Regions from separate parts of the Aromatoleum petrolei genome, predicted to be linked through region 1. Evidence: predicted binding sites of a transcription regulator. Region 1 holds the regulator's gene; the other holds the start of a gene.
The links. Region 1 encodes FNR, which switches genes on or off when oxygen is low (the NO sensors DNR and NnrR bind a similar motif). Its sites were predicted from a motif close to TTGANCTAGNTCAA; they were not measured.
Positions count from the first base shown of each region.

Region 2: paaN (phenylacetic acid degradation protein PaaN) is a predicted target of FNR. The motif match lies at 10,836-10,849, and genes of this name have one in related genera.

Region 1 covers NZ_CP059560.1:3,953,705-3,968,874, forward strand. The annotation lists gene ToN1_RS18000 (SirB2 family protein) at 1-279, shown strand, start outside; gene ToN1_RS18005 (hemerythrin domain-containing protein) at 276-806, shown strand; gene fnr (fumarate/nitrate reduction transcriptional regulator Fnr) at 846-1,586, opposite strand; gene hemN (oxygen-independent coproporphyrinogen III oxidase) at 1,720-3,111, shown strand; gene ToN1_RS18020 (sulfite exporter TauE/SafE family protein) at 3,240-3,947, shown strand; gene ToN1_RS18025 (MerR family DNA-binding protein) at 3,991-4,419, opposite strand; gene ToN1_RS18030 (heavy metal translocating P-type ATPase) at 4,599-6,944, shown strand; gene ToN1_RS18035 (heavy-metal-associated domain-containing protein) at 6,969-7,178, shown strand; gene ToN1_RS18040 (energy transducer TonB) at 7,194-7,649, opposite strand; gene ppa (inorganic diphosphatase) at 8,178-8,708, shown strand; gene ToN1_RS18050 (MliC family protein) at 8,784-9,182, opposite strand; gene ToN1_RS18055 (NAD+ synthase) at 9,349-10,974, shown strand; gene ToN1_RS18060 (P-II family nitrogen regulator) at 11,026-11,364, shown strand; gene ToN1_RS18065 (Smr/MutS family protein) at 11,377-12,360, opposite strand; gene trxB (thioredoxin-disulfide reductase) at 12,449-13,402, opposite strand; gene ToN1_RS18075 (Crp/Fnr family transcriptional regulator) at 13,630-14,301, shown strand; gene ToN1_RS18080 (DNA translocase FtsK) at 14,414-15,170, shown strand, end outside.
Region 2 covers NZ_CP059560.1:3,074,193-3,089,362, forward strand. The annotation lists gene ToN1_RS14010 (putative bifunctional diguanylate cyclase/phosphodiesterase) at 1-650, shown strand, start outside; gene ToN1_RS14015 (sulfatase-like hydrolase/transferase) at 776-2,422, shown strand; gene dmeF (CDF family Co(II)/Ni(II) efflux transporter DmeF) at 2,557-3,549, opposite strand; gene ToN1_RS14025 (cupin domain-containing protein) at 3,577-3,894, opposite strand; gene ToN1_RS14030 (hypothetical protein) at 3,997-4,725, shown strand; gene ToN1_RS14035 (EAL domain-containing protein) at 4,988-8,182, shown strand; gene paaY (phenylacetic acid degradation protein PaaY) at 8,344-8,949, opposite strand; gene paaN (phenylacetic acid degradation protein PaaN) at 9,019-10,707, opposite strand; gene paaG (2-(1,2-epoxy-1,2-dihydrophenyl)acetyl-CoA isomerase PaaG) at 11,048-11,848, shown strand; gene paaH (3-hydroxyacyl-CoA dehydrogenase PaaH) at 11,849-13,381, shown strand; gene paaI (hydroxyphenylacetyl-CoA thioesterase PaaI) at 13,374-13,838, shown strand; gene paaK (phenylacetate--CoA ligase PaaK) at 13,966-15,170, shown strand, end outside.

The DNA of each region.
Region 1 (15,170 bases):
ACTCTGCCGCATGTGATCGACACTGTGTTTCTCGGCAGCGCGATCACGTTGGCGACGATGAGCGGCCAGTACCCCTTGGTCGCGCCTTGGGTCACCGCAAAGGTTGTCGCGCTTGTCGGCTATATTCTTCTTGGGGCGACCGCGCTGCGCTGGGGACGCAACATGCGCGTCCGGGTAATGGCGCTGCTCGCGGCCCTGCTTGTCTTTTCATGGATCGTGTCGGTGGCGCTGAGCAAGAACCCGGCAGGATTCCTCGCGTTTGCCGGAGTTCTCCAATGACCGAATCGCTGATCCCTTCTTCACCCGGTTTCGAGACGCCTCTCGAGATGCTCGAGGCCTGCCATGAGCGCCTGCAGGCGCAGCTTGCGACCCTGGCACGGCTCGCCGCATGGCTGCCGGAGCATGGTCCCGACAAGCAGGCGCAGCAGGCGGCCGTCAACGTTATGCGTTACTTCGACGTCGCCGCCGTGAAGCATCATCAGGACGAGGAGGACGACCTTTTCCCCGTCCTGCGCGCGCGTGCCGATGAGGCCCGGCGTGCAGAACTCGGCGCGCTCATCGACTGGATCCTTGCCGATCACCAGAAGCTCTTTGCCGGCTGGGCGCGGATGCGCGCACGTCTCGAGCGCATTGCCGCCGGAGAAGGGGCCGATCTCACGGCTGCGGACGTCGACGCGTTTGCGGGCGCCTATCGCAGCCACATTGAGCGCGAGGAAGGCGAACTGCTGCCGATTGCGCGCAAGCTGCTGTCCGAAGAAGACATCGCCGCCCTGTCCGGCACGATGACTGCGCGACGGCGTCAATAACGCCCGCGGCCGGCGGACGTATGATGGTGGAAAACTCCTTCAGGGGCGCGGCGTGGGGTGCTGGATCAGCCGTTTCAGGCCGACGATGTCCAGAATGCGGATGTGCTTCTGCTGAACCGCGATCAGCCCTTCGTCCTGGAACTTCGAAAAGGCACGTGACACCGTCTCGAGCTTGAGGCCCAGATAGGAGCCGATCTCCTCGCGGGTCATGCGGAGGTGGAACTCCGCCGGAGAAAAGCCGCGTGCCGTGAAACGCTGGGACATGTTGAGCAGGAAGGCCGCCAGGCGCTCCTCCGCACGCATCGAGCCAAGGAGGGTCATCACGCCATGGTCGCGCACGATTTCGCGGCTCATCACTTTGTGGAACTGCAGCTGCAGTCCCTCGACCACGCGCGACAGTTCCTCGAGCTTGCTGTAGGCGATCACGCACACCTCGCTGTCTTCCAGCGCGATCGCGTTGCAGGAATGGGCTTCGGTGCTGATGCCGTCGAGTCCGAGCATTTCCCCGGTCATCTGGAACCCGGTGACCTGTTCGCGTCCGTCCTCGAGCAGCACGTCGGTCTTGAACGAGCCGGCGCGGATCGCGTAGATTGCCTCGAAAGGATCTCCCGCGCGATACAGGTGCTGCTGGCGCTTGATCTTGCGACGTGCGCCGACGAGTTCGTCGAGACGGTCGATTTCCGATTCCGACATCCCGAACGGCAGGCACAACTCGACCAGATTGCACTGGGAGCATGCGACCTTCAGACTCGCAACTGTAATCGGCACCGTCGCCTTCATTTGCACGATAATATTGTTCCTTCTACGACGACCGAGAAGTGGCAGGCGCCCGTCGGAATGTACCGTTGATCCACGTCAACCACGAAACTGCGGCTTTTTGAGATCGTACGGAATGCACTCAAGCGATACAACCATGACCAGTCAGAAAGACCTAGTTTTCGACCAGCAGTTGATTCGTCGGTTCGACATCAACGGGCCGCGCTACACGTCCTACCCGACGGCCGATCGCTTCGTCGAAGCGTTCGATGCCCGTGCGTTGCGGGACTGGCTGGCGCAGCGCGGTGTGGGCGGCGTGAGTAAACCGCTTTCATTATACTTCCACATCCCCTTCTGTAACACGATCTGCTATTACTGCGCGTGCAACAAGATCATCACCAAGGATCACGCGCGCTCGGCCAAGTACCTGAAATATCTCGATAAGGAAATCGAGATGCAGGCGGCCGCGCTGGGCGGCAGCCATCAGGTCACGCAGCTGCACTTGGGCGGCGGCACGCCGACCTTCCTGTCGCACGACGAGCTGCGCCAGCTCATGGACTCGGTGCGCAAGCGCTTCACGCTGGTGCCGAACGGCGAATACTCGATCGAGGTCGATCCTCGCAAGGTCGATTTCGATACGGTCAAGCTGCTGGCCGACCTTGGCTTCAACCGCATGAGTGTCGGTGTGCAGGACTTCAACGAGGACGTGCAGGAGGCGGTCAATCGCATCCAGAGCTACGACGAAACGAAGCTCGTGATCGACGCCGCCCGTGCCACCGGCTTCAAGTCGATCAGCATGGACCTGATCTACGGCCTGCCGCGCCAGAACATCATCAGCTTCAACCGCACGCTCGAACAGGTGCTGGAGCTGTCGCCCGATCGCATCTCGCTGTACAGCTACGCCCACCTGCCGGGCCTGTTCAAGCCGCAGCGGCGCATCGCGATCAACGACATGCCGACGTCCGACACCAAACTGCAGATCCTGCAGCTGGCGATTCGCCGCCTGACCGAGGCGGGCTATGTCTACATCGGCATGGACCACTTTGCGAAGCCGGACGACGAGCTGACGATCGCGCAGCGCCAGGGGCGCCTGCACCGGAATTTCCAGGGCTATTCGACGCAGGCCGAGTGCGACCTGCTGGCCTTCGGCGTCTCGGCGATCGGCAAGATCGGTCCGGTGTACTCGCAGAACGTGAAGACGCTCGACGAGTACTACGATGCCCTCGATCGCGACGAACTGCCCGTCCTGCGCGGCATCGAGCTCACCGCCGACGACCTGCTGCGCCGCTCGATCATCCAGGCCCTGATGTGCCATTTCGAGCTGTCGATCGACTCGATCGAGATCGCACACCTGATCAAGTTCGACGAGTATTTCGCCGACGAGCTCGAGGATCTCAAGGCGATGGAGGAAGCCGGGCTGCTGAAGGTCAGCGACAAGTGGATCAGCGTGCTGCCCCCGGGGCGTCTTCTGGTGCGGGGAATCGCAATGGTGTTCGACCGCTACCTGCGCGCCGATCGCGAGCGCGCGCGCTATTCGAAGGTCATCTGAGCCGAGCCGGCAGCCCGCGGGCTCGGGCTGTGCAGGGCAGGAGAAGGTGATACAGTGCGGGCGTCCTCAGGCGCCCGTTTCTTTTGGTGCCGCGGCCCCGGGCTTCTTCTGTCTTTCCCATCGTTGCCATGCCTGAAACCGGTTACATCGCAGCCTTCCTGATCGGCCTTCTGGGAGGCACGCACTGCGTCAGCATGTGTGGTGGCATCGTCGGCGCGCTCACCGTGAACTTGCCTGGCCGGGCCGGTCGCCAGTGGCAAGTGCACCTCGCCTACAACCTCGGCCGGATCGCGACCTACACGGTGCTGGGCGGTGCGCTCGGTGCCCTCGGCACGGTCGGCATGCTTTTCTCGAACATCCTGCCGGTGCAGATGGGCCTGTACGTGCTCGCGAACCTGATGCTGGTCGCCCTGGGCTTGTACTTGACCGGCTTCACACGCCTGCTTGCGCCCGTCGAACGCGCCGGCCTCGTGCTGTGGAAACGCGTGCAACCTTTCACTACACGCTTCATCCCCGCCCGTTCGGCCGGCCAGGCTTTGCCGCTGGGGCTGCTGTGGGGATTCCTGCCCTGCGGCCTCGTCTATAGCGTGCTGACGACCGCGCTGGTGACCGGTTCGGCAGGGCGCGGGGCGGGGCTGATGCTGGCCTTCGGGCTTGGTACCCTGCCCAACCTGATGCTTGCGGGGATGGTGTTCAAGCGCTTCCGCGACATCACGCGCAACCGCCGCGTCCGCTTCGTCGCCGGAATGCTCGTGCTTGGCTTCGGTGTGTTCGGGCTGTTCCATGCACCCAGCCTCGGCGGCGCGCTGTGGCGCGGCGTCGTGTGCGAGGTGTGAGGACGCGGTTGAACCGTCGGTGTGCTCGGCCGGGCGCGAGCCTTCACTCGCGTGCAGGGGGTTCGGCGGCGTTCGCGAGGGTGTGGAGGATCGGGCAGGGGGCGGGCGCCTCCGTATGCTCGCAACAGGAAACGAGCCCCTGCAGCGCACTGCGCATCTCCTCCAGCTGGCGGATGCGCGACTCGACATCCGCGATCTTCGCCTGGGCGAACGCGCGTGCCCGTTCGCGGTCTGTTTCTTCGTCCAGCGCGAGCAGCTCGGCGACCTCGTCGAGGCTGAAGCCGAGCGCTTGGGCGCGACGGATGAAGCGCAGGCGAGCGACTTCGTCCATTCCGTATACGCGGAACGCGCCCCGGTGGGCGCCGTTCGCCGCGAGCAGGCCGCGACGCTGGTAATAGCGCACGGTTTCGACGCCGACTTCGGCGGATTTCGCCAGTGCACCGATGGTGAGGGTACTGATGGGGGGGCTCATGGGGGTTGACTCCGTACTTCGGTACGGGGTTTAGACTGCCACCAGACGTTCCGTTCCGCAAGCGGCGAACGGGCTGTGCGGATCCGGGGAGGATCCGCGACCTGGCGAATGGAGTGGTGCAGATGAGTGCTCCCGAAACGACAATGAAGAGCCCGACACTGGAGTTGCCGGTGTCCGGAATGACCTGCGCCGCGTGTGCGGCGCGTATCGAAAAGGTGCTGAAACGTTTGCCGGGTGTGGACGCTTCGGTCAATCTCGCAGCGGAAAAGGCGCGTGTGAGTTTCAGCGATCCGGCCAGCGGACCGGAGCAGGTGATCGCGGCGATCCGCAAGGCAGGCTTCGATGTGCCGCAGGCGACGATGGAGCTGGCCATCACGGGCATGACCTGTGCGGCGTGCGCGACTCGGTTGGAGAAGGTGCTCAACCGGCTGCCGGGTGTCGATGCGACGGTGAATTTTGCGACCGAACGCGCGACGCTGCGCTTCCAGCCGGGGCTCGTCGTTCCCGAGGCCATTCGCGCGGCCGTGCGTCGCGCGGGCTTCGAAGGGGTGGAAACGGGCATTGCCGCTCGCGAGCAGCAGCGCCTGCAGCAGGCGCAGACGTGGAAGTCGGACATGCGGCGCTTCTGGATCGCCGCGCTGCTCACATTGCCGCTGCTGGCACAGATGCCCCTGATGTTCGGCGGGCAATGGGAAGGTGCGCACGAACTCGTTCCCCGCTGGTTGCAGCTGCTGCTCGCCACGCCGGTGCAGTTCTGGATCGGCGCGCGCTTCTACCGCGGTGCCTGGTCCGCCCTGCGCGGGGGCGGGGCCAACATGGATGTGCTGGTGGTGCTCGGCACCTCGATGGCGTGGATCTACAGCACGGTGGTGACGCTGCTCGGTCGTCACGACCTGCACGTGTATTTCGAGGCGTCGGCGACGATCATCACGCTGATCCTGCTCGGCAAGTTGCTCGAAGCGCGCGCCAAGGCGCGCACGACGGCGGCACTTGATGCCTTGCTGCGGCTGCAGCCTAAGCTCGCGTTCGTCGAGCGCGACGGCGAGATCGTTTCCGTTCCGGTGGAGACACTGCAGCCTGACGACCGTTTTGTGGTGCGCCCCGGCGATGCGATCCCGGTGGATGGTGAGGTCGAGTCGGGCGAGTCCGCGATCAACGAGGCGATGCTGACCGGGGAAAGCATGCCGGTCGACAAGCGCCCGGGCGACAAGGTCTTTGCCGCCACCCTGAATGGACAGGGAGTCTTGCGCTGCCGTGCGACCGGGGTCGGGGCGCACACGCTGCTGGCGGGAATAATTCGCATGGTCGAGCAGGCGCAGGGATCGAAGGCGCCCGTGCAGCGACTCGCGGACCGCATCGCGGCCGTTTTCGTCCCCGTCGTCGTGGCGATAGCGACGCTTACTTTCGTGGGTTGGTGGTGGCTGGCGGGTGACTTCGCCCAGGCATTGATCAGCGCCGTTGCGGTGTTGGTGATTGCATGCCCCTGCGCGCTCGGGCTTGCGACGCCCACCGCGATCATGGTTGGAACGGGGCAGGGTGCCCGCGCGGGCATGCTGGTGAAGAATGCCGAGGCGCTCGAGCTGGCGGAAAGGATCAAGGTGCTCGCGGTGGACAAGACTGGCACGCTGACGGAAGGGGCTCCGGAGGTGAGCGACGTGATTCCCGCCGCAGGGTGGAGTCGCGAGGACTTGCTAGCGATTGCGGGCGCACTGGAGGCGACGAGCGCCCACCCGATCGCCGCGGCGATTGTCCGTGCCGTGCGCGAATCCGGGGGGCAGCGACCTTCCGCGGAAGAGCTAGTGGCTGTCGGGGGCAAGGGGCTTGCGGGGCGCGTCGATGGGCGTGAGGTGCTCATCGGCACGCCGGGTTTCCTCGATGAGCGGCAGGCCTCGGTGGACGCTGCGGTTTGCGAGCGGATGGCGGCGGGGGGCAATACCCTCGTGGCCGTGGCCGTGGATGGCGTGTTTGCCGGTGTCATCGGCGTGGCCGACCGCGTCCGCGCCGATTCGGCTGCGGCGGTGGCCCGGCTCAAGGCGCGCGGTCTGCGGGTGGTGATGCTGACCGGCGATCACCCGGCCACGGCCGCCGCGATTGCGGCGCAGACGGGCATCGAGGACTGGCGCGCCGGCGTGCTGCCGGGAGACAAGGCCGCGGCGGTGCAGGCGCTCGCAGGCCACGGACGGGTGGGAATGGCGGGCGACGGCATCAACGACGCTCCCGCGCTCGCGGCCGCCGACGTATCGTTTGCAATCGGTGTCGGCGCCGACGTCGCGGTTGAAGCGGCGGACATCACGCTGGTGAGGAACAGCCTGCATGGGGTGGCGGATGCGATTGAGTTGTCGCGCGCGACGCTGTCCAAGATTCGGCAGAATCTGTTCTTTGCCTTCATCTACAACGTGCTGGGCATCCCCCTGGCGGCGCTGGGTCTCCTCAATCCGGTAATTGCCGCGGCGGCGATGGCGATGAGTTCGGTTTCGGTGGTCACCAATTCGCTGTTGCTGCGGCGTTGGGCGCCGGACCGATGAGCCGATTTCCCGGGAGAAACTGAAATGGCGGAAGTGACAATCAAGGTCGAGGATATGAGTTGCGGCGGCTGTGTGCGCAACGTGACGGCGGTGCTCAAAGCACTGCCGGGGGTGAGCGATGTCCAGGTGTCGCTCGAAGCTGCACAGGCTGTGGTCCGGTACGATCCGGAAAAAGTGTCGGTCGAGGCGATGCGCGCGGCGGTGGAGGATGCCGGCTTCGGCAGTCCTGCCTGACAAGGCTCGCGACGCTCAGTCGTCCAGCCTGAAGACGATGGGCACCAGCAGTGAGCTTTCGATGGGTGTCTCGCCTTGGCGAGCCGGCACGAATCGCCATGACTGCACGGTTTCCCGGGCGGCGTCGTCTAGCCGCGGATGCCCGCTGCTGTGAGCGATTTCCACGCCTTCGGCGCGCCCGTCGGCGCGCACGCGCACGCGCAGCGTGACCTTCCCCTGTTCGCCGCGCCGCCGCGACAGCTTCGGATACTGCGGTGCAGGGTTCTCGAGATAAGCGGCGTCGTACCGCGGCGCTTGAAACGACGCCCCGGCAGCGGTCGCGCTCGTTACCGGCGCTGCTTCCTTGACCCCGGCATGCGCCGAGGTATCTCGGGTTGTGGGGGCGTGCGGGTCCCCACCGGGCTCCGGCTCTGCCTGCGGCTGCGGCGAGTGCGTGTCAGGCGCCGCACGTCCGGCGGAAGCAGCGGCCAATTCCGCGGAAGGAGGGGGGGCCGCAGGAACATCCGCCCGACGTCCCCGGGGCTGGGCAGGGGGCGGGGCGGCCATCTTCCGGGCCGGAACGGCCAGATGCGCGACGGGAGCAGCGTGTGGATCGGGTGAGGCGAGGTGTGCCCCGGACCGAGGCTGGGCGTCCGCGGCAAGCAGGCGGACGCTGATGGCCGCGGCTTCGGCCGGCTGCGGCTCCTGCTGCGGATCGCCTCCCAGCCCGGAGAGCGCGGCCAGCCCGGCCGCGTGTGCGCCGGCGACCGCGGCCAGCCATCCCCAATGGACTGCTCGCAGCCCTTGTTTCGGGTGGCGTGATGGTGGCGATGCCGTGGGAGGCGGAGCTTGCATCCGGAGCTGGGGTGTTCGTGCAGTCAGGGCGCGCGATTATAGCGTGCCGGGCAGAATGCCCGGGGCGCCTGGTTCCCCCGGCTGGTCGCCGAATGTTTCAAGCTGCCGACGACGGGGTGCATTTCCACATATAATTCGCCCACAAAATTTTCACGGGAGGGAAGTATGGGTTTCGATCAGGTGAAGGCCGGCAAGGACGTGCCGAACGACATCAACGTCATCATCGAGATTCCGGCTCAGGCCGATCCGATCAAGTTCGAGGTGGACAAGGACAGCGGTGCGGTGTTCGTCGACCGCTTCATGGGTACCTCGATGCGCTACCCGATCAACTACGGCTATGTTCCGCACACCATCGCTGGTGACGGCGACCCGGTCGACGTGCTGGTCGTGACGCCCTTCCCGCTGCTCCCGGGGGTGGTGATCCGCTGCCGTCCCGTCGGCGTGCTGAAGATGGAAGACGAGTCGGGCCAGGACGCGAAGGTCGTCGCGGTTCCCGTCTCCAAGCTGACCCCGCTGTACGACAAGGTGCAGACCACCGATGACCTGCCCGAGCTGCTGATGAAGCAAACTGTGCATTTCTTCGAGCACTACAAGGATCTCGAGCCGGGCAAGTGGGTCAAGGTGCTGGGCTGGGGTTCGGTCGAAGATGCCAAGAAGGAAATCCTCGACGGCCTGAACAACGCTGCCGGGAAGTAATCACGGCACCGTTCGCAGGATGACGATGGCCCGCCAGAGCGCGGGCCATCTGCTTTTCTGGGGCGGATGAAAGCTCTACCCGAGCTTGCAGTCACTGGCCAGCGGCTTGTTCGTGTCCCGGTCGAGGAGGATGCTCTTCCACGGCAGATCGATCCATACCAGGCCGCTGCGTTCGTCTTCGAAGCGCGGCAGTCCCGAGTGCGACGGATTGCGCGCGAGTTGGTAGCGTTTGCCGCTCCAGCCGATGTGAACCGCGCTGGCATTGCCGGCGGGGCGCTGGACGTCGACGCGCCGCCCCATGTCGCAGCGATAGGTGCCGCTCGCAAGCTGGAATTCGAGTTGCCGATTCTCCGTGCTCGCCGGGATGTCGAGGACGCCGGGTTCCGTTCCCGTGCCTGCGGAGGGCGCAGGCGGCGTGCTCGAACATGCGGCGAGGGCGAGAAGCGGAGCGAGGAGCGCGAAGCGGACGGGCATCGAATGATCCGTTGGGAAACTTGATGATTGCATTCTAGTTCCCCGCTGTCGGGCGTCGTGCGGGCTGCCCGCGGTCAAGCGTAACAGAAGGTTTCCCGTATCAGGCGGGCCGTTCGCGCAGGCGCCCGGCTGCCGGGATGCGGGCCGACGCGGTATAGTTGCGCCCATGAAACTGCATGCTCAATCGCTCTCCATCGCCGTTGCCCAGCTGAATTGTACGGTGGGCGACCTGAAGGCGAACGCCGACCGGATCATTCGCGCCGTCGAACAGGCCCGCACGCTCGGCGCCGACCTCGTCCTGACCCCGGAGCTCGCGCTGTCTGGCTACCCGCCCGAGGACTTGTTGCTTCGCCCCGATTTCTATCGCGCCTGCGAGCGTGAAGTGGCGCGCATCGCCGGGCATACTCAGGGCATGACGCTCGTGCTCGGCCATCCGGAGGCGCGCCAGGCCAAGCGCTACAACGCGGCGTCGGTGATTCGAGACGGCCGAATCCTGACGACGTACCACAAGCATCATCTGCCGAACTACGAGGTGTTCGACGAGGAGCGCTATTTCGACCACGGGCGCGCCGCGTGCGTGTTCGAAGTGAAGGGCGTGAAGCTCGGCGTGAATATCTGCGCGGACCTGTGGGAGCCGGGTCCCGCAGAACTTGCCCGTGCCGAGGGGGCCCAGGTGCTGCTCGGTCTCAATGCCTCTCCCTACCACATGAACAAGCTGCAGCGACGTTATGAGGTGCTGCGCGAGCGGGTGGGCGGCACCGGCTTGCCGGTGGTCTACTGCAACATGGTGGGCGGGCAGGACGAACTGGTGTTCGACGGTGCCTCGTTTGCGCTCAACTCGGACGGATCGCTCGCCTGGCAGACGTCCGCGTTCGACGAGCGTCTCGACGTCGTCCGCCTGCAGGGCGGTCGCTGGGCGGATGGCGAGCAGATCGATGCGCGTCCCGTCGAAGCCGAGGTGTATGAGGCGCTCAAGGTGGGCGTGCGTGACTATCTGGGCAAGAACGGTTTTCCGGGCGCCCTGATCGGGCTTTCCGGTGGCATCGATTCGGCCCTGACGCTGTGCATCGCGGTCGATGCTCTCGGCGCCGACAAGGTGCGGGCGGTGATGATGCAATCGCCCTACACCGCACAGATGAGCCTCGACGACTCGCGCGAACTGGTGGCGAACCTCGGTGTCCGTTATGACGAAATCCCCATCGGGCCGGCAATGGAGACCTTCGCGGGCATGCTCGCGGACCAGTTCCATGGCTTGGCGGCGGATACGACCGAGGAGAACCTGCAGAGCCGCATCCGCGGCATGATCCTCATGGCGCTGTCGAACAAGACCGGCGCGATTGTGCTCACAACCGGCAACAAGAGCGAGATGGCGACCGGCTACGCGACGCTGTACGGTGACATGGCAGGCGGTTTCGCGGTGCTCAAGGATCTCTACAAGACCTTCGTATTCAGGCTCGCGCGCTGGCGCAATACCGTCAGTCCGGTGATTCCCGAAAACATCATCACGCGGCCGCCGTCGGCGGAACTCAAGCCCGACCAGAAGGACCAGGATTCGCTGCCGCCTTACGAGGTTCTCGACGCGATCATCGAGGCGTACATGGAACGCGACGAGTCGCCGCGGGACATCATTGCCGCCGGCTACCCGGACGCCGAGGTGCGCCGTACGGTCGCGATGCTCAAGCGCAATGAATACAAGCGCCGGCAGTCGCCGGTCGGCATTCGCGTGACGAAGAGAGGATTCGGCAGAGACTGGCGTTATCCGATAACATCGCGCTATCAGGACGAATATTGACCGAGCCGCGGGCGGTGGGCCGCGTGGCATCATCCCGCCGAGGAGATTCCAATGAAGAAGATTGAAGCCATCATCAAGCCGTTCAAGCTCGACGAAGTCCGCGAGGCACTCTCGGAGGTCGGTATCGCCGGCCTGACAGTGTCGGAGGTGAAGGGTTTCGGCCGCCAGAAGGGGCATACCGAGCTGTACCGCGGCGCGGAGTATGTCGTGGACTTCCTGCCGAAGATCAAGGTCGAGATCGTCATCGGCGACGACCTGGTGGATCAGGCGGTGGAGGCGATCATCAAGGCCGCCCACACGGGGAAGATCGGCGATGGCAAGATTTTCGTGATGCCCGTCGAGCAGGTCGTGCGCATCCGCACCGGCGAGACCAACGAAGCCGCGATCTGAGCGGCACCCCTGTCAAGGGCGGGCTGAATTGCCTGCCCTGAGCAGCACCAGCAGTGCCCCCGAGCCGCCGTCGTGGGGGCCGGCCTGGCAGAACGCCAGGATCTCCTCGCGTTGCGCGAGCCAGCCGCGGGACAGGTGTTTCAAGATCGACTGCTTGCCCGGCGAGCCGTGCCCCTTTCCGTGGATCACGCGCACGCAACGCCGGCCCTGCTGCAGGCTTGCGGCAAGAAAATGTGCGAGTTCCTCACGTGCCTCGTCGCGATTGCAGCCATGCAGGTCGAGCTGGCCCTGCAGCACCCAGCGGCCTCGACGTAAGTCCGTGAGCACGCGGCGCGGCAGGCCCGGCCGCAGGAATGCCGCTTCCTCGCCGGTTTCCAGTCGGTCTTCCAGCGTCATTGGAGCTTCCATCGATTCGCGCAGCGCTTCGCGCTCGTCCTCGACGTGTTTCAGCGGGTGGGGGAGGGGCCGAGGGATATCGACGTCGGCGCGATTGCGCGTGTCCACGGGTTTGGCGCCGCGCACCGCGTAGCGGAAGAGATCGGCCGGATTTGCGCTGTCTGCGTCCGCAGGCAGCAGAAGAAAATCGCGCTCGCGAACGTCCGGGGTAGAGGCCGAGAGGGCGCTGTGATGTCGCGCGTGACGGTGATCAATGCCGACCTCCGCACGATTGCCGTGATCGAGCGGGATGACGTCTTCCATCGCGAAGCGGAAGAGCTCGCCGTCGTCACGGGGTGTCCTTCGCCGCGGTGTTGTCGCAGTCGACTCGTCATCGGCCTCCGGAGTTTGCGGCCGGCGAACGGGGGCAGGTTTCGGCGTCTCGAGCTCGACCCTGCGCGCCGATTGCGGCAGCGGCGTCACGCCCTGAAGCGCTGCGCGGAGCAGGCCTGCGTCGGCCTCGTCCGCTGCGGCGGAGCCGGATTTTCCCGCGTCGCCGCCGGGGGCGGGGCGCTCGATACGGCGACCGAAAACCCGCTCCTCGCGCAGCCCGCCCCGCAAGGAGGCTAGCCCTTCGAACGGGCTGGCTGATCGCCCGCTCGGTTCAGCCGGGCGGGACGTGGCCGGGCGACGCGGGCGCGGCACGGGATCAGCTGCCGAGAGCGTCAAGGTAGCGTTCGGCGTCGAGGGCCGCCATGCAGCCGGTGCCGGCCGAAGTGACAGCCTGGCGGTAGATGTGGTCCTGCACGTCGCCGGCAGCGAACACGCCGCGCACGCTTGTCGCCGTGGCATCACCGCCGCGGCCGCCCTTGGTGACGATGTAGCCGCCTTCCATCTCGAGCTGGCCTTCGAAAATGTCGGTATTCGGCTTGTGGCCGATCGCGATGAACACCCCCTTCAGTGCGACGTCCTTCGTCGCGCCGGTGTTGATGTCCTTGACCCGCATGCCTGTCACCCCGGTGTTGTCGCCGAGCACTTCGTCAAGCGTCGAGTTCAGCACCAGCTCGATCTTGCCCGCGGCGACCTTCTCCATCATCTTGTCGATGAGGATCTTCTCGGCGCGGAATTTCTCGCGGCGGTGGACAACCGTGACCTTGTTGGCAATGTTCGCCAGGTACAAGGCCTCCTCCACGGCAGTGTTGCCGCCGCCGATGACCGCGACGTCCTGGTTCTTGTAGAAGAAGCCGTCGCAGGTTGCGCAGGCGGACACGCCGCGACCCGAGAATTTTTCTTCCGAGGGCAGGCCGAGATACTTGGCCGTGGCGCCCGTCGAAATGATCAGCGCGTCGCAGGTGTATTCGCCGGCGTCGCCGACGAGCCGGAACGGCTTCTCGCCGAGCTTCACGGTGTGGATGTGATCGAAGATCATTTCCGTGTTGAAGCGCTCGGCGTGCTTCTGGAAGCGCGCCATCAGGTCCGGCCCCATGACGCCGTCGGCATCGGCCGGCCAGTTGTCGACCTCGGTGGTGGTCATCAGCTGACCGCCCTGCGCCAGACCGGTGATGAGGACCGGATTCAGGTTCGCGCGTGCAGCATAGACGGCAGCGGTGTAGCCGGCCGGGCCGGAACCGAGGATGAGCAGGCGGGCGTGCTTGGTCGTCATGGCGTTGTCTTCTTTCTGGTTGGCAATCCGCAAATTATAGCCGAGGGGCATGGGCGATCGATCCAATGGTCGTGATAGGTTCCGGCAATCACAGGCGCGATCTCGATGGTCGAGCAGGGCGGGGTATGGATTCGGGCGGAATTTGTCGGCACTATAATGCGATGTACATTTGACGCATCGTTCGGATTGGCGTCGATCCTCATTGCACTGCTGCTTCCGGAGGTTCCATGACACAGGCTACTGCAGTTTCCACGGCCGCTCTCAGGACGTTTCCACTGTTCCAGGGGCTGTCCGACGAGACCTTGCTGGCGGTGGCGCATTCGGCCGTGATGCGGCGCATCCCGCGCGGCCAGGGCGTGCTGCACGCGGGTGACCGCAGCGACTTCGTGTATTTCGTGCTCACCGGCAGCCTCAAGGTGATCGTCAGCGACGAGGATGGGCGCGAGGTGATCCTCAGCATCCTCGGTCAGGGCGAGCTCTTCGGCGAGATGGGCATGTTCGGCGAGCAGCCGCGGTCGGCGTCGGTTGTCGCGGTGACGCCGGCGGACCTGGTGCTGATCGCCAAGCACGACTTCCGGCGCATCATGCAGGAGAACTTCGAGGTGGCCTGGCGCATCATGTGCAACCTGGCCGACCGGCTGCGCAATGCCGATCGCAAGATCGAATCGCTTGCGTTGATGGACGTGTACGGGCGGGTCGCGCGGCTGCTGCTGGAGATGTCGGAAGACGTCGATGGCAAGGTCGTCGTCGTGCGCAAGATCACCAAGCAGGACATTGCGAAGATGATCGGCGCCTCGCGCGAGATGGTGAGCCGCGTGATGAAGGATCTCGGTGCGCAGGGGCTCATCGAGGAAACGGATCACGGCATCGTGCTGCGCGACCGCCTCAACGACGTCTGAGGGTCGGGGCGCGGGAGCGCCTGTATCGCTTCGCAACAGCTTCGTCGGTCGGGGTGGCTGATCGCATATAATCGCGAATTGTCGATTTTCCTGGGCCCTCGTTCCCGCGCCGATGTCGTCCCGTCAGTCTTCCCGTTCCCAGCCTCTGCCGGAACGGATTTCCCTCCTGCTGCAGGAAGCGCGCTGGCTGATCCTGGGCGTGATGTCCTTGTATGTCGGGCTGGTCCTGCTTGGCTACAGCAAGTCCGATCCTGGCTGGTCACACGCGGCGGAAGTCGCTCGCGTGAGCAATCCCGGGGGGCGCTTCGGCGCCTGGCTTGCCGATCTGCTCTACTACCTGTTCGGCCTTTCCGCGTGGTGGTGGGTGGTGTTCCTGGGTTACGCGCTGGTGTGGGGTTTCCGGCGCCTGCGCCATGACCTGCGGCTCGACCGCCGTTCCTTCTTCTTCGTGCTGACGGGCTTCTTCGTCGTGCTGCTGTCGAGCAGCGCGCTCGAGTCGCTGCGCTTCTACTCGCACGGCGCGAGTGTGCCGCTGGCGCCGGGCGGCCTCGTCGGCGTCGAGATGGGCCAGCTTGTCCAGCGCTATCTCGGTTTCACGGGCGGCACGCTGATGCTTCTGGCGCTGTTCGCCTCCGGCCTGAGCCTGTTTTCGGGCATTTCCTGGTTGTCGGTAATCGAGCGCGTCGGACTTGCGCTGGAGCAGGCGTGGCAAGGCACGCAGGCCGCGTGGCACGGATGGCAAGACCGCAAGGCCGGTCAGCAGGTCGCCCAGAAACGCGAGGCGGTCGTCGAAACGAAACGTCGCAAGACGGTGGCTACTCCCGCGCCGCAGCTGCGCATCGAGCCCGCAGTCGTCGAGGTGCCCAAGT
Region 2 (15,170 bases), 880 kb from region 1:
CACGCGGCCTGGTGCCGCCGGCGGAATTCATCCCGATCGCCGAGGAGACCGGACTGATCGTCGACATCGGCGCCTGGGTGCTGGAGCAGGCCTGCCGCAAGGTGGTCGAGTGGGGCGAACGCCTGCCGGCGGGTTTCCGCCTTGGGGTGAACCTCTCGATGCGGCAGTTGCAGGGCGACATCGACGAGGCCATGCGTGACGCGCTCGCGGCGACCGGCGCCGACCCGGCGCGCATCGAGCTCGAACTCACGGAGAGCATGCTGATGGAAGACACCGAACGCGCGATCGGGCTGATGGACAGGCTCTCCGCGCAGGGCGTGCAGCTCGCGCTGGACGACTTCGGCACCGGCTATTCCTCGCTGTATTACCTGAAACGCTTCCCGATTCACCGCCTGAAGATCGACCGCTCCTTCGTCAGCGAGTTGCCGCACGACCGCAGCTGCGCCGCGATCGTGCAGGCGACGATCGCGCTTGCGCGCAGCCTCGGGCTGGAAGTGATCGCGGAAGGGGTGGAGACGACCGATCAGCGCGACTTCCTGCGCGATGCGGGTTGCCCGGAATGCCAGGGCTATCTGTTCGGTTCGCCGGTGCCTGCGGAGGCCTTCGCGGCCCTGCTCGAGGGGCGGCGCCAGCAGATCGGAGCGTCGTGAGCGGTCGCGCAAACTTGCGCTGGCCGCGCCAGTCTACGTCAGGGGCGTTGCGGTAATATTGCGCACCTTCCGGAGCACGCGGCGCCGCCGCACGGAAGTCCGCCCGCCGGAGAGTCGTCCCGTAAATGCGTGTCCGAAAACTGCTCAAACCTCTGGCGATTCTCGTCGGCTGCCTGCTTTATGCCGTGCCGGACTGGCTGACCGACGAGTTCGGCTCGGTAACCATCGACCAGGTGCTCTACCACCTGCGTTTCGGCACCGAAGGCCTGATGACCAGCGACCCGGAGCTGACCCGCCGCTTCCTGTGGCGTGCCCTGGCGCTGCCGGTGGCGCTGGCGATGGTGCTGTGGGGGCTGGACGAATGGTTCGAGCACCTGCGCGCGCATCCGGAGAAGTGGCCGGTGCCGTGGCTGCGCCGCGGCTGGTACTGGTTGCGTGTCGGGATGCGCCGTTTCTCTCGCGCGTTGCTGCGTTTCATGCGCCACGGCGTGCCGCGGGCGATCCCGCTGGTCGTGCTCGGCGCGGGCGTCGCCTTCTTCATCGACAGCTTCTCGCTGGCGCGCTACGTGCGGGCCTACTTCGGCGAGGACTATTTCGCCGGCTCCTACGTCGACCCGAGCCGCGTGTCCGTCAAGCGCGGCAAGGAGCAGCCGAAGAACCTGGTGCTGATCTACGTCGAGAGCCTGGAGTCCACGTATTCCGACACCAACCTGTTCGGGCGCGACCTGCTGCACCGGCTCAACGCCTACAAGGGCAAGCCGCGCGTGGTGTCCTTCGACGACTACCGCGAGATGATGGGCGCGCACTTCACGATCGCCGGCATCGTCGCGACGCAGTGCGGGTTGCCGCTGAAGTCGGTGGCGCTGTTCGGCGGCAACGCCCAGGGCGAACAGGTCGAGAGCTTCCTGCCGCGTGCGCGCTGCCTCGGCGACATCCTCGCAAGCAACGGCTACACCAACGTCTTTCTCAACGGTTCCAGCCTCGCCTTCGCCGGCGTGGGCAAGTTCTTCAAGGACCATCACTACAGCAAGGTGATGGGGCGCGAGGAATGGGTGAGCGAGGGCGAAAGGCCCGAGCTGATGAGCGGCTGGGGCCTGTACGACGACGATCTCTTCCGCCATGCGCGCGGCGAGCTCGATCGACTGATGAAGTCGCGCAAGCCCTTTAACCTCACGGTCCTCACGATCGACACGCACCATCCCTATGGCCACCTGTCGTCGACCTGCGAGCGCCAGGGGTACCAGGACTTCGAGGGCATCGTCGAATGCACCGCGGGACAGGTTGCGGACTTCATCGAGTACATCAACAAGAAAGGCTGGTCCGACCGCATCGCCGTCGTGGTGCAGGGCGACCATCTCGCGATGGGCAACACCTCGTACGACAAACTGGTGAAGAATCCCAGCCGGCGCGTGTACAACCTGATGATCGGCGCGGACAAGAAACTCGTGAAGAACACCGACGAGGTCACGCACTTCGACATGCTGCCGACGATGCTGAGGATGCTCGGCTTCGAGGTCGAGGGCGAGCGCGCCGGCCTCGGCTACGCGGCGATCGGCCCGGCCAACGTGTCGCGCCCGCCCGACCGCATCGCGAAGATGACCGAGCAGCTGATGAACTACAGCGCGACCTACCGCGCGCTGTGGGACCTGCCGGTGATCGAACCCGCCGCCACCGGCGCCGGGACCGCCGATGTGGTGGTGACGCCGGTGCCGGTGCCGCCCCGTCCGCCCGCGCGCACGACCGTGCAGCGCGACATCGTGCACGACCGCTGAGCGGTCGATCCGGCGGACGGATACATCCGTTCGCCCTGAGCCCTTCGAGGCCGCTCAGGACAGGTTTGTCGAAGGGTGAGGGCGGGGCTGCGACAGGCCCGCCCGAACGGAAGTCCTGACGAAGCTGCGCCGCCTCAGGCGGCGTCCTGCGGGCGATTCACCTCGACCGAGATGTGGATCAGCTCCTCGTGCGGGGCGAGTGCGCGCTTGATCGCGGTGGGCGTGATTGCGGGGTCGCCCGTGAGCACGCTGACGATCGCGGCGAAGCGATTGCGCCCGACGCGCCACACGTGCAGGTCCACGAGGCGCGGGGCCTCGGGCCAGTGCGGGTGGCTGGCGAGCGCGTGGCGGATCTCCGCGACCACCGGGTGGTCCATCTCGCGATCGAGCAGCACGCGGCCGGTGTCGCGCAGCAGCCCGTGCGACCAGCGTGCGACCAGCACCGCGCCGACGATGCCCATTGCCGGATCGAGCCAGTTCCAGCCGTACAGCATGCCGCCGAGCAGGGCGACGATCGCCAGCACCGAGGTCGCGGCGTCCACGACGACATGCAGGTAGGCGGCGCGCAGGTTCAGGTCGTGATGGTGGTGCCCGTGCCCGTCATGGACGTGGTGGTGCCCGCCGTGGTCGTGATCGTGATGCGCGTGACCATGCCCGCCGTGCGAATGCTCGCCGGCGTGATTGAGGATCAGCGCGCACACGACGTTCACCACCAGACCGACCACCGCGACCGTGATCGCCTCCGGGAAGCGGATATCCAGCGGCGCGAGCAGGCGCTCGACCGAGCCGATGACCATCGCGATCGCGACGCCGACGAGGAAGATGGCGCTCGCGAAGCCGGCGAGGATCTCGATCTTCCAGGTGCCGAAGGCGAAGCGCGGGTCGTCGGCGTAGCGTCGTGCGGCGGCGTAGGCCAAGGCCGAGAGGCCGATCGCGAGCGCGTGCGAACTCATGTGCCAGCCGTCGGCGAGCAGCGCCATCGAGTTGAACCACCAGCCGGCGGCGATCTCGACCACCATCGTGATCGCCGTGATCAGCAGTACCAGGCGCGTGCCGCGTTCGCCCGCCGCGTTGCCGTCGTGGAAGCGGTGGTTGGGAGTCCAGTATTGCGGGGAATCGGGAGACATGGGGCGCCGACGGTGATCGTTATGTCATCAGTCTACATGCACGGCCAGCCACACGGTGCCTTCGCCGGTCGATTCGACGCGGTGGCGGCGATGCGGGGGGATCGTGAGCCAGTCGCCCGCGCGCATCGCGCGCCGCTCGCCGTCCGCGAACGCGATCACCGCCTCGCCCTGCACGACCATCACCCATTCGGCCTGAGCCTGGTCGTACCAGAAGCCGGGCGGGCTGGCGTGGCAGTGCGAGACGATGCGCTCGACGCGCGTGTCGGCGCGCGTGAACAGGGTGTCGAAGCGTTCGTCGCCGCCGGATGGCGGCAAGTCGTTGAGCACGTTTCCGTGGTCGGGCATGGGGTGGACTGCGCTTCGCATGTCGGCGTGTTCATGTCGGCACCCTTGCCCCCGCTGTCGCAATGTTGGAGGCGCAGGGTTCGGGCCGAAGGGGTCTCTGTGATGACTGCCCCCGTACGATACCGTCGAATCGGGCTCTTCGCAGCATTCGCGCCGGCAGTCGACACGATTGCCGATCCGGCGCCGCGCCTCATTGCCTTGTGTGGGGGCTTCACGCCCGTCTACGTGCTTACACGTAGACGGGCGCGCAGTCTCGCGAATTCCCTCGGCTGGCGCCTGAATCTATGCTTTTGCGATCGAAAAATGATTGATCGGCATATGCAATATTCAGATCATGCGCCATTCGCCATGACGAACTGGCGGGCCGCGGCGATCGTCTCCGCCGCCCGCCGCTGGCGGTTCGCCGGCACACTGCTGCTGGCGCTGCCGGCTGCCGCCGCGCATGCGGGGGCGCCCGCGGGAGCCCCTGTCGGCTGGATTTGCTGGTACGGGAAAGGGACGACCGTCTCCTGTCGGCTGGAGGCGCAGGACGCGCTCGCGCCTGCGGTTGCCAATCCGCCGTCCGCGGAGCCGGACGTCGGCGCCTTGCTGTCGCAGGGCAAGCGTCCCTTGCCCCAGATCGCTCGCACCATCCTGCGGGAACCCGCGCAGCTCGAGGGGAAAACGATTTCGATTCCGTTATTTACCGAATCGCACGACATGGATTTCGTGCAAGAACTTGCCGAAGCCGTGATGTGCGGGACGCGCAGGCTGTGCCGCGTGCGCTTTCTCCGTTCGCCGAGCGATATCGCCCTGGCGCTCGATGCCGCGGACGATCCCGCGGTCAACTGAGCAGGAGCGGCTGCCGCCGGGGGGCGCGACGTTGCGTCGCAACAACTCATCGCGCGGTCGTCACTTTTCCGCTTAATCGAATACGTTGTGGGCGGTAGTGTCGATTCGGGCAGGCTGTTTTATGATGCGGCGTGATTGTAACCAAATGCGATCATCGCCCGGGATCTCCCCGCCCGCAGCAGTGAACGCGGATCATCGGGCGGTGGCGCCACGCCCATGCCATGTCCGCGACGTACGCGGACACAACGAGAACGGATCCGCGATGATTCCCAGACCGCTTGCCCGGATGCATGTCCGCCTGCTGCTGCTGGTTCTTGCTGCGGTCCTGCCGTCGATCGCGATCATCGTCGACACGGGGCTCGAACAACGGCGCGAGGCGCGGGCCAGTTCGGAAAGGCTCGCACTGACCGTGGCACGCCAAGTGGCGACACGCCAGCGCGACATGATTTCCTATGCGCACGCGGCACTGCAGGGGCTGGCGGATGCGCCGGAAATACGGGCGCTGCATTCGACGCGCGACTGCAATCGCTGGCTTTCGCGCGTGGCCTCGCTCGGCGAACTCTACTCAGATCTCTTCGTCTTCGACCGCGGCGGGGAAATGCTCTGCAGCGCCAAGCCGCTCACCGGGCGCGTCAACGTCGCCGATCGCGCCTACTTCCGCCGCGCCGTCGAGCGGCGCGACTTCGCGATCGGCGAATTCATCGTCAACCGCCTCACGGGGAGGCCGATGGTGCTGTTCGCCCATCCGGTTTTCGACGAGCACGACGAAATCTCCGGGATCGTGGCGCTCGCGGCGGAGCCGCCGAAATTCGAATCGCTGCTGCGCGACCAGTGGCTGCCGGACGGCTCGGTGGTGACGATCGTCGACAGCGAGGGCGCGATCCTCGCCCGTCTGCCCGATCCGGACGCGCTGGCGGGGCGCACGATCCCGGGGCTGGCCGAGTTCAAGGCCGCCATTGTGGATGCCCGCGAAGCGCTCTTCGAGTCGGTCTGGCTGGACCAGGTCCTGCGCGCAACGGCGATCGTGCCGGTGCTCAGCATCCACGGCGACCTGTACGTGCGCGTGGGTATTCCGACCGCGCTGGCTCAAGCGCAGGCCGCACAGGTGTTGCGGCGCAATCTGCTGCTGGTCCTCGCTTTGACTGCGCTGGTGTTGGCACTCGGCTGGGTCGCGGCGCAGCGGCTGGTGTTGCGCCGGGTGCGTGATCTTGCGGACACGGCGCGGCGCATCGGTGCGGGGGAACTGCAGGCCCGTTGTGCGCTACCGCCGGATGGTGGTGAGTTGGGGGAGCTCGCGCGCACGCTGGACGACATGGCGGCGCACGTCGAGGCGTCGATGGCGCAACTGCGAAACGCCGCGGAGGAAATCCGCCTGCGCAACCGCGCCATCGACGCCAGCCGCAACGGCCTGATGATCTACCGCTACGCGACACCACCGGGCGTCGCCAGCGCGAATCCGGCGCTCCACGCGCTTCTCGCGGTGACCCCGGCGGAGCTTGCCGCCATCAGCCAACCGGTCGAACTGGTGCAGCGCGGTTTCGAGCGCGAGGGCTGCGAGCAACTGGCCGCCCTCATCGCGGCGCGGCGCGAGGGCGAGGTCACACTGCGCCTGTCAGCCCGCGACGGCAATCTCGCCTGGATCGAGGCGGTCGTCAACATGGTTCCCGGCGAGGAGCGAGGGGGCGACCACGCGGTGATCGAGTTCCGCGACGTCACCGAGCGGCACCGCTACGAGGAGCAGCTCGCCCATCAGGCGAGCCATGATGCGCTGACCGGCCTGCCCAACCGAAACCTGCTCCTCGACCGCCTGCAGCAGGGGCTCTCCCATGCGGCGCGCAATGGCGCCTGCTTCGTGCTGTGGGTGAACGTGGACCGCTTCAAGGTGGTGCATGACAGTTTGGGCCGTGCGGTCGCGGACGCGACGCTCGGCGACATCGCGCGCCGCCTGGCCGGCGCTGCGCAGGAGTGCTCGACCGTCGCGCGCCTGACGAACGACGAGTTCGTGCTCATCGCCGATCAGCTGCCGGGCCGGCAGGCCGTAGTGTCGCTGGCCAATCGGCTGCTGGAGGCAATGCGGCGGCCGCTCATGGCCGGCGGAGAGGAGCTGCGCCTGAGCGCCAGCATCGGGGTGGCCGAGTGCGGCGATGCCGGGCAGGATGCGGACGCGCTGCTGCGCAACGCCTGCGTGGCGATGAATCGGGCCAAGGAGACGGGGCGCGACACCTTCTGCTTCTACGATGCGAACATGAATGCCCGGGCCGCGCCGCGGCTGCGTCTCGAACTCGAGTTGCGGCGGGCCGTCGAGCGGGACGAGTTGTATCTGGTGTACCAGCCCAAGGTCGATCTGCTGACGGGCGAGGTGGTCGGCTGCGAAGCGCTGTGTCGCTGGCAGCATGCGGAACTCGGCATGGTGTCGCCGGGCGAATTCATCCCCGTGGCCGAGGAAAGCGGCCTGATCCTGCCGATCGGGCACTGGGTGCTCGAATCCGCCTGTGCAAGGATGCGCGACTGGCTCGATGCCGGGGTGGCGTGCCCGAGCGTGGCGGTGAATGTGTCGGCGCTGCAGTTCCTGCGCGACGATCTGGTCGCGGACGTGTCGGCCCTGCTGTCGCGCTACCGCCTGGACGCGGGAACGCTGATGCTGGAGATCACCGAAAGCACACTGATGCGCGAGCCGGAACGGGCGATCAGGACGATGCGAAGCCTGAAGGCCATCGGCGTCCGGCTCGCGATCGACGATTTCGGCACCGGCTATTCCTCGCTCGGCATGCTCAAGCGTTTTCCGCTCGATTACCTGAAGATCGATCGCGCCTTCATTACCGATCTGACGACCAATGCGAGCGATGCAGCGATCGCGGTGTCCATCATCGCGATCGCCCGCAGCCTCAACCTGCGCGTGATCGCCGAGGGGGTCGAGACCGAAGGGCAGATGCTGTACCTGCGCGGCCGCGGTTGCGACGAGATGCAGGGCTACCATTTCTCACCGCCGATCGCGCCCGAGGCTTTTGCGGACATGCTGGCCGAGGGGCGGGGCATGTCGCTGCCGGTGAAGAAGGACCTGCCCGAGCGCACCCTGCTGCTCGTCGATGACGAGCCGTCGATCCGGTCGGCCCTGCGCCGCATCTTGCGGCGGGAGGGCTATACCCTGCTGTTCGCGGGCAGCGCCGCGGAGGCGCTCGATCAGATGTCGCGCCATGCGGTCGGCGTCGTGATCTCGGACTTCCGCATGCCCGGCATGGATGGCGTGCAGTTCCTCGACCAGGTGCGTGGCCTGCACCCGCAGATCGTGCGCATGATCCTGTCCGGCTATGCCGATGTCGAGATGATCACCGGCGCGATCAACCGCGGTGCGGTCTTCCGCTTCCTGCACAAGCCGTGGGACGACCGCGAGCTGCTGGAGGCGGTGCGCGACGCGTTCGAGCGCTTCGAGCTGGAGATGGTCGCGACAGCAGCGTGAGCGCGGGAGCATCGCGGGCATGGCCAGGCCCGATGCCGAGGATGCACCGCCACCGATCCTGCTGCCGCTCGGTGGCGCAGCGCATGTCCCGGAACGATCGCGTGGCGGAGGCGGTCCCGAAGGCGTGTCATGACGCGCGGCATCCGCGAGCCCAGCCTGCGTCAGCTGCGCCGCTTCAACTCGAACAGCGGCACGACCTCGGGCAGAACCATGGCGGGTCGGTCGGGCTCGGCCTCGGCGAGGGGTTCGCAGGGCTTGAGCGTCGCGAGGCTGCGCACGGCGAGGTCGTGGTAGCAGCGCGTGCCTTCGACCTTCCAGTCCATCTCCTGCCGCGTCAGCGCGCGCACGACCTTGGCCGGCACGCCGGCGACCAGCACCTGCGGCGGAATCTCCATGCCGGCCTTGACGAAGGTGCAGGCGGCGACGATCGACGATTCCCCGACCACCGCGCGGTCCATCACCACGGCGTTCATGCCGACCAGCGCGTTGCGGCCGACGTGGCAGCTATGCAGGATCGCGCCGTGGCCGATGTGGCCGTTCTCCTCGACGAGCGTGTCGATGCCGGGGAAGCCGTGCATCACGCAGCAGTCCTGCACGTTGGCGCCTTCGCGCAGGATGATGGGGCCGAAGTCGCCGCGCAGGCTCGCGAGCGGGGCGACGTAGCAACGCGGGCCGATGTGCACGTTGCCGACCAGCACAGCGTCGGGGTGTACGTAGGCGCTCGGGTGGACGACCGGGCGCTGGCCGTCGATCTCGTAGCAGGGCATGGTTGGGGTTCCGCAGACAAAACGGGGCGCCGCGGCGCCCCTTGTTCTTATGGTGGAGTGTCGCGCGGCTTATTCGACGTGGTAGCGCCGTTGCACGACGCGGAAGCGGTTGGCGACGAAGGCGCTGTCCGACAGGCTCGCGTTCGCGGCCGGGTTCATGCCGACGCCGTGGTAGTCGGAGAAGCCCGCCGACTGGTTCACGAACACGCCGCCGGTGAGGTTGATCGACAGCGCGACGCCGGCGCGCCAGGTCGCTTCGGTCATCGCGTCGACCACTTCCGGCTTGGTCGAGTAGAGGCCCACCGTGAGCGCGCCGTGCTCGCGCACGATGCGTTCCGACAAGGCAACCGCCGCGGCGCCGTCGGCGACCTTGACGACGAAGGCGATCGGGCCGAAGCGCTCTTCCATGTAGCTCTTCTCGTCCGCGGCGTCGCACGCGAGCAGCACCGGGCTGCGCACTTCGGCGCCGGGGAACTCGGCGTGCTCCATCTTCGTCGAGGCGCGCACGACGCGGCCATGTTCGGGCGCTTCCGCGATGCGCGCGAGGGTGTCAGGCGACTGGATCGCGCCCAGCACTGCGGTGGCGACCGCCGGGTCGGCGAGGAATTTGTCGACGGAGCTGGCGAGATCCGCGCACACCTCGTCGTAGCTCTTGCGGCCCTGGTCGGTGTCAATGCCGTCGGCCGGGACGAGGATCGCCTGCGTGGTCGTGCACATCTGGCCCGAGTACAGGCACAGCGTGAAGGCGAGGTTGCGCAACATCGCCTTGTACTGGTCGGTCGATTCGATGACGACGTTGTTCACACCGGCGAGCTCGGCATACACCTGCGCCTGCTTCGCGTTGTTGATGAGCCACTGGCCGAAGGTATTGCCGCCGGTGAAGTCGATCGACTTCACGGCCGGGTGCGTCGCCAGCGCCTGCGTGGCCTCGCGCTTGTCGAAGGCGGCGAGCGTGACCAGGTTGGGGTCGAGGCCGGCCTCGGCGAGCACTTCACGCGCGATGCGCACGCTGATTGCGGCGGGCAGGATGGCGTTCTGGTGCGGTTTGACGATCACCGGATTGCCGGTCGCGAGCGCGGCGAAGAGGCCGGGATAGGTGTTCCAGGTCGGGAACGTGCCGCAGCCGATCACCAGCGCGACGCCGCGGCCGACGATCTCGAAGTGCTTCTTCATCTTCAGCGGCGGGTTCTTGCCCTGCGGCTTCTCCCACACCGTCTCGTGGGGGATGAACTTCATCTCGCGATAGGCGTAGGCGACGGCCTCGAGGCCGCGGTCCTGTGCATGCGGGCCGCCAGCCTGGAAGGCCATCATCCAGCCCTGGCCGGTGGTCAGCATCACCGCGTGCGCGATCTCGAAGCTGCGCTTGTTGATGCGTTCGAGGATCTCCAGGCACACCCCGGCGCGGCCCTGCGCGCCGATGCGCTGCCAGGCGGGCAGCGCCGCGTGCGCCGCGTCGATGAGCGCCTGGCCGTCGCACACCGGGTAGCGCACACCCAGCTCGACGCCATAAGGCGAGCGCTCGCTCGCCATCCAGCCGCTACGGCCGGGCTGGTCGAGGTCGAAATCCTGGCCGAAGCAGGCCTCGACGGCGCGGCGCCCGTCTTCCTGCGCCGACTCCCCATACACCTTGGGGCTGGGCATTTCGGGGTAGGGCGTCCAGTAGCCGCGGGTGTGGATCGCCTGGACGGCGGTTTCGAGGGTCGCGTGATGCTTGTCGAACAGCTGGGCGGGCGTGGTGTTGGACGTGACGTTGGACATCGAGGGTCTCCTCTGGTGGCGGGGCGGGGCTTCTGTGGCCCCTGCGGATCGACGGTGCTGACCTTGTTATAGCGGCTGGTGCGTTGCTGCGCTGCGGCGAAACTTGTCAAGCAAAAAACTGTTGTCTTTTGATCTGGATCAAGCTTACTATTGATTGACCGGTCGGTCAAACAAAGGCCGGACTACAAAGAAAGCTCGGAATACCGGGCGCAGACCCCCGCCGACAGGAGGCCTCGAAGCCAACTGGGCGATCCGAAGAAGGAGACTCTGCACAAGCGTCGCGCGCCGGCGCTTGTGCAGAGGGATGACAGGAGGAGACATGGGCAGCACTGATTGGAGCATGCAGGGCGAGACGATTCGCCTCGACGTGGTCGAAGGCGTGGCGACACTGACCTTGAACCGCCCGGACCGCCTGAATTCGTTCACCAGCCGGATGCACGAGGAGGTGCGTGCGGCCTTGGCGAAGGTCAGGGAAGGGCGCGCGGCAGGTGTGGTGCGCGTGCTGGTGCTGACGGGTGCAGGGCGCGGTTTTTGCGCCGGGCAGGACCTGTCGGACCGCGCCGTGGCGCCGGGCGCTGCGCCGGTCGACCTGGGCGAATCGGTCGAGAAAAACTACAAGCCGCTCGTGCTCGCGCTGCGCAGCCTCGAGTTGCCGGTGATCGCTGCCGTCAATGGAGTTGCGGCCGGTGCCGGCGCGAGCATCGCGCTCGCCTGCGATCTGGTGTTCGCCGCGCGCTCGGCGAGCTTCATCCAGTCCTTCAGCAAGCTCGGCGTGGTGCCCGACACCGGCGGCAGCTGGATCCTGCCGCGTCTGGTGGGGCCGGCGCGCGCGATGGGCATGGCGCTGCTCGGCGACAAGCTGGCGGCCGAGCAGGCCGAGGCGTGGGGACTGATCTGGAAGTGCGTCGATGACGAGGCGCTGATGCCGACCGTGCAGCAAGTGGCCGCCGCTCTCGCGAAGGGGCCGACCTTCGGCTATGCGAAGACCAAGCAGGCGATCTGGGCGAGCTCGACCAACGACTTCGAGACCCAGCTCAACCTCGAGCGCGACCTGATGACCGTGTGCGGCAACTCGAACGACTACCGCGAAGGCGTCGCTGCATTCATGGAAAAGCGCAATCCGAATTTCAAGGGTGACTGAATGAGCGCACTCACCCAGGATGTGAAAGTCGTCGTGATCGGCGCCGGCGCGATGGGCAGCGGCATCGCCCAGGTCGCGGCGCGCGCGGGCCATACCGTGTATTTGTTCGACGGCCGCGCCGAGGCGATCGCCGCCGGGCGCGCGGCGATCGAGAAGGATCTGAAGTTCCTCGTGTCGAAGAACCGCCTCGACCAGGGCGAGGCGGCGGCGACGCTGGAGCGCGTCGTCCCCGTCGCGACACTGGCCGAGGCGGCGGATGCCGGTCTCGCGATCGAGGCGATCGTCGAGAACCTCGATGTGAAGCGCAAGCTCTTCGCCGAACTCGAAAGCATGCTCGGCGCGGACGCGATCATCGCCAGCAACACCTCGTCGCTGTCGATCAATGCGATGGCGGCGGGCCTCGCCCGTCCGGGGCGGTTGGTGGGTCTGCACTTCTTCAACCCCGCGCCGCGCATGGCGCTGGTGGAGGTGGTGTCGGGGCTGGCGACCGATCGCGAGGTTGCCGAGTGCCTGTACGCGACGGCGCGTGCCTGGGGCAAGGTGCCCGTGCATGCGGCCTCGACCCCCGGCTTCATCGTGAACCGCGTCGCGCGCCCATACTACGCCGAGGCGCTGCGCGTGCTCGCCGAGCACGAGGCCAGCCCGGCGACGCTGGACGCCATCCTGCGCGAGGGCTGCGGCTTCGCGATGGGCCCCTTCGAGCTGATGGACCTGATCGGCCACGACGTGAACTTCGCGGTCACGAAATCGGTGTTCGAGGCTTACTTCTGCGACCGTCGTTTCGCCCCGAGCCCGCTCCAGCAGGAGTTGGTCGCCGCCGGCCGGCTCGGCCGCAAGACCGGGCGCGGGATCTATGAATACGGCGAGCTCGCCGCCAAGGCGCTGCCGCAGGACGAAGCGCCGCAGGACGGCGAACCGCGCGTCACCGTGGTCGGCGACATCGGCGCCGCCGCGCCGCTGCTGGCGCGCCTGGAGGCGGCCGGGATCGAAGTCCGGCGCGAGGCCGGCATGCACGGCAGACGTGGCTGGATGCAGATCGGCGCGGCGCGTGTGGCGCTGACCGACGGACGCACCGCAACCATTCGCTCGGACGAGGAGCAGGTGCCGAACCTCGTGCTGTTCGACCTGTGCCTCGACTACTCGACCAGCACCCGCATCGCGCTCACGCGCGCCGACCAGTGCGGTTTGGGCGCGCTGCGCGTGGTCACCGGCACCTTCCAGAAGGCGGGCTTCAAGGTCAGCGTGATCGACGACGTCGCCGGGCTGATCGCGCTGCGCACGGTGGCGATGCTCGCCAACGAGGCGGCCGACGCCGTGCTGCAGCGGGTGGCGAGCGCGCGCGACGTGGATACCGCGATGCGCCATGGCACCAACTACCCCAAGGGCGGCCCGCTTGCGTGGGCCGACCAGCTCGGCGCCGATTTCGTCGTCGAAGTGCTCGCGAACCTCAAGGACCACTACGGCGAGGAGCGCTACCGCGTGTCGCCGCTGCTGCGCCGCAAGGCCTGCAACAGGGAGGCGATGTATGACTGAGGCCGGCTACCGCGATCTCACGAACGGGCTCGATCCCCAGTTGGTTGCCGAGCGCGTGCGCGACGGCATGTCGGAGAACGACCGCGTGCTTCACGCCAACGGCCTCCGCTTCGAAGCTGTCGGGCCCGGCTACGCGAAGGTGACGATGACGGTGCGCGAGGACATGCTCAACGGCTTCGACATCTGCCACGGCGGCTTCATCACGCTGCTCGCCGACACCGCCTTCGCCTACGCGTGCAACAGCGGCAATGAGCAGACCGTCGCGTCCGGCATCAGCCTCGACTTCATGGCGCCTGGCCGTCCCGGCGAGGTGTTGTGCGCGGAGGCGAAGGAAGTGTTCGCTGCGGGGCGCACCGGCGTGTACGACATCAGCGTCACCAACCCGAAGGGCGAGCTGATCGCGGTAATGCGCGGCAAGTCCTATCGGCTGAAGGGGAGAGCGGTCGTCGAGTTGTGAGTGGATGCACGAGTGGAATTGTGAATGAGGTTTGACGCGGGTCACCCGGGATTCCCTAAGTTTGGGGAATAATCCCAACCTCATATGAAATCCGCGCAAACCGAAGAAACCACGAGGAGAGAGAGCAATGCCCGTCAAGATTCCGTCGCCCGGCGACCTGGAAGCGATCGAAAAGGCCAGCCAGGATGAACTGCGCGCACTGCAGCTGGAGCGCCTGAAGTGGAGCGTGCGCCACGCATACGAGAACGTGCCGCACTATCGCAAGGCCTTCGACGCCCAGGGTGTGCACCCGGACGACCTGAAAACGCTCGCGGACCTCGCCAAATTTCCCTTCACGGCGAAGAACGACCTGCGTGACAACTACCCCTTCGGCATGTTTGCGGTGCCGCGCGAGAAGATCGCGCGCGTGCATGCATCCTCGGGCACGACGGGCAAGCCGACGGTGGTGGGCTACACGCTGAAGGACATCGACACTTGGGCCAACCTCGTCGCGCGCTCGATCCGCGCGGCCGGCGGCCGCGCCGGCGACATGGTGCATGTGGCCTACGGCTACGGCCTGTTCACGGGCGGGCTGGGCGCGCACTACGGTGCCGAGCGGCTCGGCTGCACCGTCGTGCCGATGTCCGGCGGCCAGACCGAGAAGCAGATCCAGCTGATCCAGGATTTCCGCCCCGACATCATCATGGTGACGCCCAGCTACATGCTCACCGTGCTCGACGAGATGGAGCGCATGGGCATCGACCCGCACCAGACCTCGCTCAAGATCGGCATCTTCGGCGCCGAGCCATGGACGCAGGCGATGCGCGAGGCGATGGAGGCGCGTGCCGGCCTCGACGCGGTCGACATCTACGGCCTGTCGGAGGTGATGGGGCCGGGTGTGGCGAACGAGTGCGTCGAGGCCAAGGACGGCCCGGTGATCTGGGAGGACCACTTCTACCCTGAGATCATCGACCCGCACACCGGCGAGGTGCTGCCGGACGGCTCGGAAGGCGAGTTGGTGTTCACCACGCTGACCAAGGAAGCGATGCCGGTGATCCGCTACCGCACCCGCGACCTCACGCGCCTGCTGCCGCCCACCGCGCGCAGCATGCGTCGCATGGCGAAGATCACCGGTCGCAGCGACGACATGCTGATCATCCGCGGTGTGAACCTCTTCCCGACCCAGGTCGAGGAATTGATCTGCAAGAACCCCAAGCTCGCGCCGCAGTACCTGCTGGAGGTCGACAAGGACGGCCACATGGACACGCTCACCGTGAAGGTCGAGATCAACCCCGAAGCCGATGTCGGCCGCCACCCCGAGCAGAAGGAGGCGATCGCAAAGCAGCTGCAGCA